Linked DNA regions of Nitrobacter winogradskyi Nb-255. The protein of the gene in region 1 interacts with the protein of each later gene in a pairwise test. Links are inferred from orthologs where the notes say so. Each region holds a gene or a part of one and is shown in the gene's direction. Other genes may lie near its edges.

The links. The genes of interacting proteins can lie anywhere in the genome.
Region 2: the proteins of NWI_RS08725 (region 1) and NWI_RS02185 interact in binary tests that used the Escherichia coli proteins (3 or more experiments, as listed by UniProt). The link is inferred for Nitrobacter winogradskyi Nb-255 from one-to-one orthologs.

Annotation. Positions count from the first base shown.
Region 1 is NC_007406.1:1,822,482-1,825,513, forward strand. Bases 63-3,023 are described here. They hold NWI_RS08725 (ABC-F family ATP-binding cassette domain-containing protein), read left to right. Parts: upstream 63-584; coding sequence 585-2,462; downstream 2,463-3,023. Other genes in these bases: NWI_RS17945 (hypothetical protein), read left to right, coding at 277-450; NWI_RS08730 (hypothetical protein), read right to left, coding at 2,596-3,023. Outside these bases: NWI_RS08720 (M23 family metallopeptidase), read left to right, coding at 1-58; more of NWI_RS08730, read right to left, coding at 3,024-3,032. UniProt on the Escherichia coli protein: Genetic data indicate it may be involved in ribosome assembly or function.
Region 2 is NC_007406.1:472,893-476,492, forward strand. The notes cover bases 65-3,593. They hold NWI_RS02185 (2-oxoglutarate dehydrogenase E1 component), read left to right. Parts: upstream 65-435; coding sequence 436-3,393; downstream 3,394-3,593. Other genes in these bases: sucD (succinate--CoA ligase subunit alpha), read left to right, coding at 65-286; odhB (2-oxoglutarate dehydrogenase complex dihydrolipoyllysine-residue succinyltransferase), read left to right, coding at 3,496-3,593. In the rest of the region: more of sucD, read left to right, coding at 1-64; more of odhB, read left to right, coding at 3,594-3,600. UniProt on the Escherichia coli protein: E1 component of the 2-oxoglutarate dehydrogenase (OGDH) complex which catalyzes the decarboxylation of 2-oxoglutarate, the first step in the conversion of 2-oxoglutarate to succinyl-CoA and CO(2).

The DNA of each region.
Region 1 (3,032 bases):
GGAAGCCGTCGATCCTCAGAAATTCTTGCGAGCAGGCGCCCGCCTGAACAACGGCTGATTGAAATGCTTTGCCGGGCCTGCCAAAGCTTGCTCGAAATCGAAACGCCCCGGCTGTTGAATGACTGATTTCCACACCGGCCGCGATCTTCGGGCTTGAATATCCCGCACCCGAGAGGCATACCCCGAAACAATTTTCCGCTCCGGGACTTAACAACCCAGAGCTGTTTTGCTTCTGACTCAAACGTCCGAATCGCGCTCGTAGGACACGGGACTGAAATGCACGACCGAACCGCCGAAAGCGCCACCCCGATTGATCCGCAGACCAGCAACGTGGTCGCGAGAGCGATCGGCGAACGGCTGCGGACCGACGTGCGGCCGGAGGAATCGGAGCTTCCTTTCCGGCTTCAGCTGCTGATGCAACGGCTTCGCGCGCAGGATCACCATAGCTGAGGTTCTGAAGCTGACGCTCTGACGCCGGTCTCGGTCGGCTGTGAATCCTTCTTCGGTCAATGCCCGCCGCCGGCCTCCCTCCTTCGTTCACAAACGAGTTGCGTTTGGCGACGCAGCGGTGAAAAAAACAAAACATGCTATCCATCACCGATATTTCGATCCGCATCGCCGGACGCCTGCTGATCGACCATAGCTCCGTTCAGATCGTGCCCGGCGCGCGCGTCGGCTTCGTGGGACGTAACGGCGTCGGCAAATCGACGCTGTTCCACGCGATACGCGGTGAACTGCCGACGGAAACCGGCACCATCGCCATTCCGCCGCGCTGGCGCGTGGGCAGCCTTGCGCAGGAGGCGCCGGATGGTCCGGAAAGCCTGATCGAGGTGGTGCTTAAGGCCGACCTCGAACGCCATGCGCTGCTGCGTGAAGCCGAAACGGCCCGCGATCCGGAACGTATCGCGGACATCCAGATGCGTCTGGTCGATATCGACGCTCATTCTGCGCCCGCACGGGCGGCATCGATCCTGAGCGGTCTCGGATTTTCAACGGCGGACCAGTCCCGCCCCTGTTCGGAATTCTCAGGCGGCTGGCGCATGCGCGTCGCGCTCGCGGCAACGCTTTTCGCATCACCCGACCTGCTGCTGCTGGACGAGCCGACCAACTACCTCGATCTCGAAGGAACGCTCTGGCTGGAAGATCACCTCGCGCACTACCCGCGCACGGTCATCATCATCAGTCACGACCGCGACCTCCTTGACACATCCGTCGATCAGATTCTGCATCTCGATCGCGGCAAGCTCTCGCTCTACAAGGGAACCTATTCTGCTTTCGAAGAGCAACGCGCAACTCGCGAGTTGCTGGACGCCAAGCACGCCAGACGGCAGGCCGATGAGCGCAAGCGGCTCCAGGCCTTCGTGGATCGCTTCAAGGCTAAGGCCTCGAAGGCGCGCCAGGCGCAGTCACGCGTGAAAATGCTCGAACGCATGAAGCCTGTGACCGCGCTGGTCACACAGGATGTGCGCGAGATTTCCTTTCCCGTGCCGGACAAGCTGCTATCGCCGCCGATCATCGCCGTTGACGAGGCCGTCGTCGGTTACGATCCGCAATCGCCTATTCTCAAGCGCGTGACGTTGCGGGTCGATGAGGACGATCGCATCGCCCTGCTCGGCGCCAACGGCAACGGCAAGTCCACCCTCGTCAAGCTGCTGGCCGGCAAGCTGCAACCGTTCGCCGGCAGGGTGGTGCGCGCCGACAAGCTGTCGATCGGCTATTTCGCCCAGCATCAGACCGACGAGCTGGATCTCGACGGCTCGCCCTACGATCATGTGCGGCGCCTGATGCAGGATGCTCCGGAAACGAAAATCCGCGCTCGCGTGGGCGGCATCGGCTTTTCCGGCAAGGCGGGCGATACGCTCGTTCGCAGCCTTTCGGGCGGCGAAAAAGCGCGTCTTCTGCTCGGGCTCGCGACGTTCTTCGCTCCCAACATGATCATCCTCGACGAGCCGACCAACCATCTCGATATCGACAGCCGCGCCGCGCTTGCCGAAGCCATCAACGAGTATCCCGGCGCTGTCATCATGGTCTCGCACGACCGTTACCTGATCGAGGCCTGCGCCGACCAGCTATGGGTGGTGGCGGACCATACCGTCACTCCTTACGACGGCGATCTCGAGGATTACCGCCGCGCGGTTTTATCGGCACGGGGTCTCCGCTCGAATGGCCGCGACCGGGTGTCCGGCCAGCGCGACGATGGTCGAGACAAGCCGCGGCGCGAGAGGACCGAACGACGCTCGCCGCTCAAACAGAAGATCACGGCCGCCGAGGCCGAGATCGAGCGAATTACCGGAATCATCGCAAAAATCGATGTCGCCCTTGCCCTGCCGGACCTGTTCAAGCGTGAGCCCAAACAGGCGGCGCAACTCACCAAGGCGCGCGCCAGCGCGGCCGATGCGCTGCGGCGGGCGGAAGAGGCATGGCTGGAGGCCAGTTCGTCTTACGATAACGCTACAGGCTGACGGAAAGCCGCCTCCAGAACTGGAGCCTTTCCGGTTTTGACGGGTCGAAAGCATGGCTTTCGATGTTGTTTTGACGCGTTATCTTGAAGCGAACAGGTCATCCACCCGCTGCAACCCGCCATAACTTACCCGGTTACCGTCTTTTCGCGCGTCGCTCCGGCTTCTGACGGACGGCTGATTCCGGCGCCTGCTCGATGGAAGACAGGCGTCCCGCCGTGAATGTGTAGATACCGGCACGCGGTCCCTTCAGGAACGTCAAGACTGCGACACGATCGCCGCGAGGATTGCTGGACAGGCTGACATTGTCCGGCGCCGCGCCAAGACCGCGCGTCACGTCGCACTCGGTATGGCCTAACGCCACCGTACCCGTGAGCGCCGAGGTTGCCGGAGAATCTCCCGCGCTATCAGCGAGCGCGCTGGATTCACCCATACCGATCGGCGGCGCCATTCCCGGACAAAGTCCGTCGGCGCTGATGAGATCGTCCGGCGTAACCGGCTTGTCCGGCGTCAGCGGCGGCGCCTCGACCGAAACGTTCTTGATGAACAACCTGCCGGATCGCGAAAACCAGT
Region 2 (3,600 bases), 1.3 Mb from region 1 along the record:
CACCAGCGCGATCGTGATGATCGGCGAGATCGGAGGGTCGGCGGAGGAAGACGCCGCCCAGTTCCTGATCGATGAGGCCAGGCGCGGCCGAAACAAGCCTGTGGTCGGCTTCATCGCCGGGGTCACGGCGCCGCCTGGCCGCCGCATGGGACATGCCGGCGCGATCATTTCCGGCGGAAAGGGTGACGCCGCCTCCAAGACGGCGGCCATGGAAGCAGCCGGAATAGCGGTTTCCCCGTCTCCCGCGCGACTGGGAAAAACGCTTGTCGAAAAACTGAAGCACTGATTCAGGTCTTGATCTTTTCAGCGGGAAGTTTCCCCTTAAATAGGGTAACGTCGAGTTCGCGCTGATCCTGCCGGGAAGGGCTGGTCTCGCGGGGGAAAAGCGTGCGCGCCCGTCGGTGACGCGCATGACCTAAAACGTCAGGACGCGATATGTCTCGCCAGGACGCGAATGCCGCATTTGCCCTTTCCTCGTTCCTGCAGGGCGCGAATGCCGGTTACATCGACGAACTCTACGCCCGCTATGAGAAAGACCCCGGTTCGGTCGACGCTGCGTGGCAGGAATTCTTCAAAAGCCTGAAGGACTCTCCACAGGACGTCGAGAAGAACGCGAGAGGCCCATCCTGGGAGAGGGCCAACTGGCCGCAGGCTCCCCGGGACGACCTCACCTCGGCGCTCGACGGTAACTGGGCCCGGTTCGAAAAGACCGCGGACGTAAAGGCGCAGGAAACGGCGAAACCGAAAGCCTCGGTGCTCGCCGGCGGCGACGTCAATCAGGCCACGCGCGATTCGGTTCGCGCGCTGATGCTGATCCGCGCCTACCGCATGCGCGGGCATTTTCATGCAAGGCTCGATCCCCTCGGTCTCGAACCTGCGCGCGATCGTGAAGAGCTTGATCCTCGCGCCTACGGCTTCACTGAGGCCGACATGGATCGCAAGATCTTCCTCGACCACGTCCTGGGGCTCGAATACGGCTCGCTGCGCGAGATCGTGGCGATCTGCCAGCGCACTTATTGCCAGACCCTGGGCGTCGAGTTCATGCACATCTCGGACGCCGCGCAGAAAAGCTGGATTCAGGAGCGCATCGAGGGGCCGGACAAGGAGATCAGTTTCACGCCGGAAGGCCGCCGCGCCATCCTGATCAAGCTCATCGAGGCCGAGGGTTTCGAGAAGTTCTGCGACGTCAAGTTCACGGGAACCAAGCGCTTCGGTCTCGACGGCGGCGAATCGCTGATCCCGGCGCTGGAGCAGATCATCAAGCGCGGCGGCAATCTCGGCGTGAAGGAAATCGTGATCGGCATGCCGCATCGCGGGCGGCTGAACGTGCTGACGCAGGTGATGGGCAAGCCCCATCGCGCGCTGTTCCATGAGTTCAAGGGCGGTTCGGTCAATCCGGACAGCGTCGAAGGCTCCGGGGACGTCAAGTATCACCTCGGCGCCTCGAGCGACCGCGAGTTCGACAACAACCGGATACACCTGTCGCTGACCGCCAATCCCTCGCATCTTGAAATCGTGGATCCGGTGGTGCTCGGCAAGGTGCGCGCCAAGCAGGACCAGCACGGCGATCCGCCCGAGCAGCGCAACTCCGTGCTGCCGCTGTTGATGCATGGCGACGCCGCCTTCGCGGGACAGGGCGTGGTGGCGGAATGCTTCGCCCTGTCGGACCTCAAGGGCTACCGCACCGGCGGATCGATCCACTTCATCGTCAACAACCAGATCGGTTTCACCACCTATCCGCGCTACTCGCGCTCGTCTCCCTATCCGTCCGACGTCGCGAAGATGATCGACGCACCGATCTTCCACGTCAATGGCGACGATCCGGAGGCCGTGGTGTTCGCGGCGAAGGTCGCGGTCGAGTTCCGTCAGAAATTCCACAAGCCGGTCGTGATCGACATGTTCTGCTATCGCCGCCACGGTCACAACGAAGGCGACGAGCCGTCGTTCACCAATCCGTTGATGTACAAGAAGATCGCGGTGCACCCCTCGACGCTTGAACTCTACGCCAAGCGGCTGAGCGCCGAAGGCATCATAACCGAGGGCGAGATCGAAAAGCTGAAAGCCGACTGGCGCGCGCGGCTGGACGCTGAACTCGAGGCCGGCGCCGGCTACAGGCCGAACAAGGCCGACTGGCTCGACGGCAAGTGGGCCGGTCTCAAGCTCGCAGACCAGAGCGAGGAGCCGCGCCGTGGCGTCACCGGCGTGAGCATCGAGACTCTGAAGAAGATCGGCCGCAGCATTACGCGGGTTCCGGACGGTTTCCGGGTGCATCGCACGGTGCAGCGTTTTCTCGATAATCGCGCCAGGGCGATCGAGAGCGGAGCCGGGATCGACTGGGCGACGGCCGAGGCGCTGGCCTTCTGCACGCTGATGCTTGAGGGCCACAACGTCCGTCTGTCCGGCCAGGACAGCGAGCGCGGCACCTTCTCGCAGCGGCATTCGGTGCTGTTCGATCAGGAAGACGAGAGCCGCTACACGCCGTTCAATCATCTCGACGCCGATCACGGCTGCTACGAGGTCATCAATTCGCTGTTGTCGGAAGAAGCAGTGCTCGGTTTTGAGTACGGTTATTCGCTCGCGGAGCCCAACACGCTGACAATGTGGGAAGCGCAGTTCGGCGACTTCGCCAACGGCGCGCAGGTCTTGTTCGACCAGTTCATCTCCTCCGGCGAACGCAAGTGGCTGCGCATGTCGGGTCTCGTCTGCATGCTTCCCCACGGCTATGAGGGCCAGGGGCCGGAGCATTCCTCGGCGCGGCTGGAGCGCTTCCTGCAGATGTGCGCCGAAGACAACATGCAGGTCGTCAACATCACGACGCCGGCCAACTATTACCATGCGCTGCGCCGCCAGTTGAAGCGCCAGATCCGCAAGCCGCTGATCATGATGACGCCGAAGTCGCTGCTCCGTCACAAGCGGGTAGTGTCGCGTCTCGACGAACTCGGCGCCGATACGGCATTTCATCGCATCCTTTACGACGACGCGACGATGTTGCCGGAGCAAAAGATCAGGCTGGTGGACGACGATAAGATTCGCCGCGTGGTGCTGTGCTCGGGCAAGGTCTATTACGATCTCTACGAGGAGCGTGAGCAGCGCGACATCAATGACGTGTACCTGATGCGGATCGAACAGTTGTATCCCGTTCCGCTGAAGGCGCTGGTGCAGGTTCTCGGCAGCTTCAAGAACGCCGAGATCGTCTGGTGCCAGGAAGAGCCACGCAATATGGGCGCCTGGCTCTTCATCGAGCCTTACCTCGAATGGGTCCTCAATCAGATCGGCGCGCCCGGCAAACGCCCGCGTTATGTCGGCCGCGCCGCGGCCGCGGCCACCGCGACGGGGTTGATGTCGAAGCATCTTGCGCAACTCAAGGCGTTCCTCGACGAGGCGCTGAGCTGACACGGACGGTCATGTCGGACTGAAACACGAGGCCAGCTTGTGGCGGATGCTTCCGAGTATCTTTTTTCGGGACAGGTCAGCCATGACGAAAGGAAGAGGACCATGACTGAGATACGGGTTCCGACGCTCGGCGAATCGGTGACCGAGGCGACCATCGGAAAATGGTTCAAGAAACAAGGCGACGCCGTATCCGTCGACGAGCCGCTC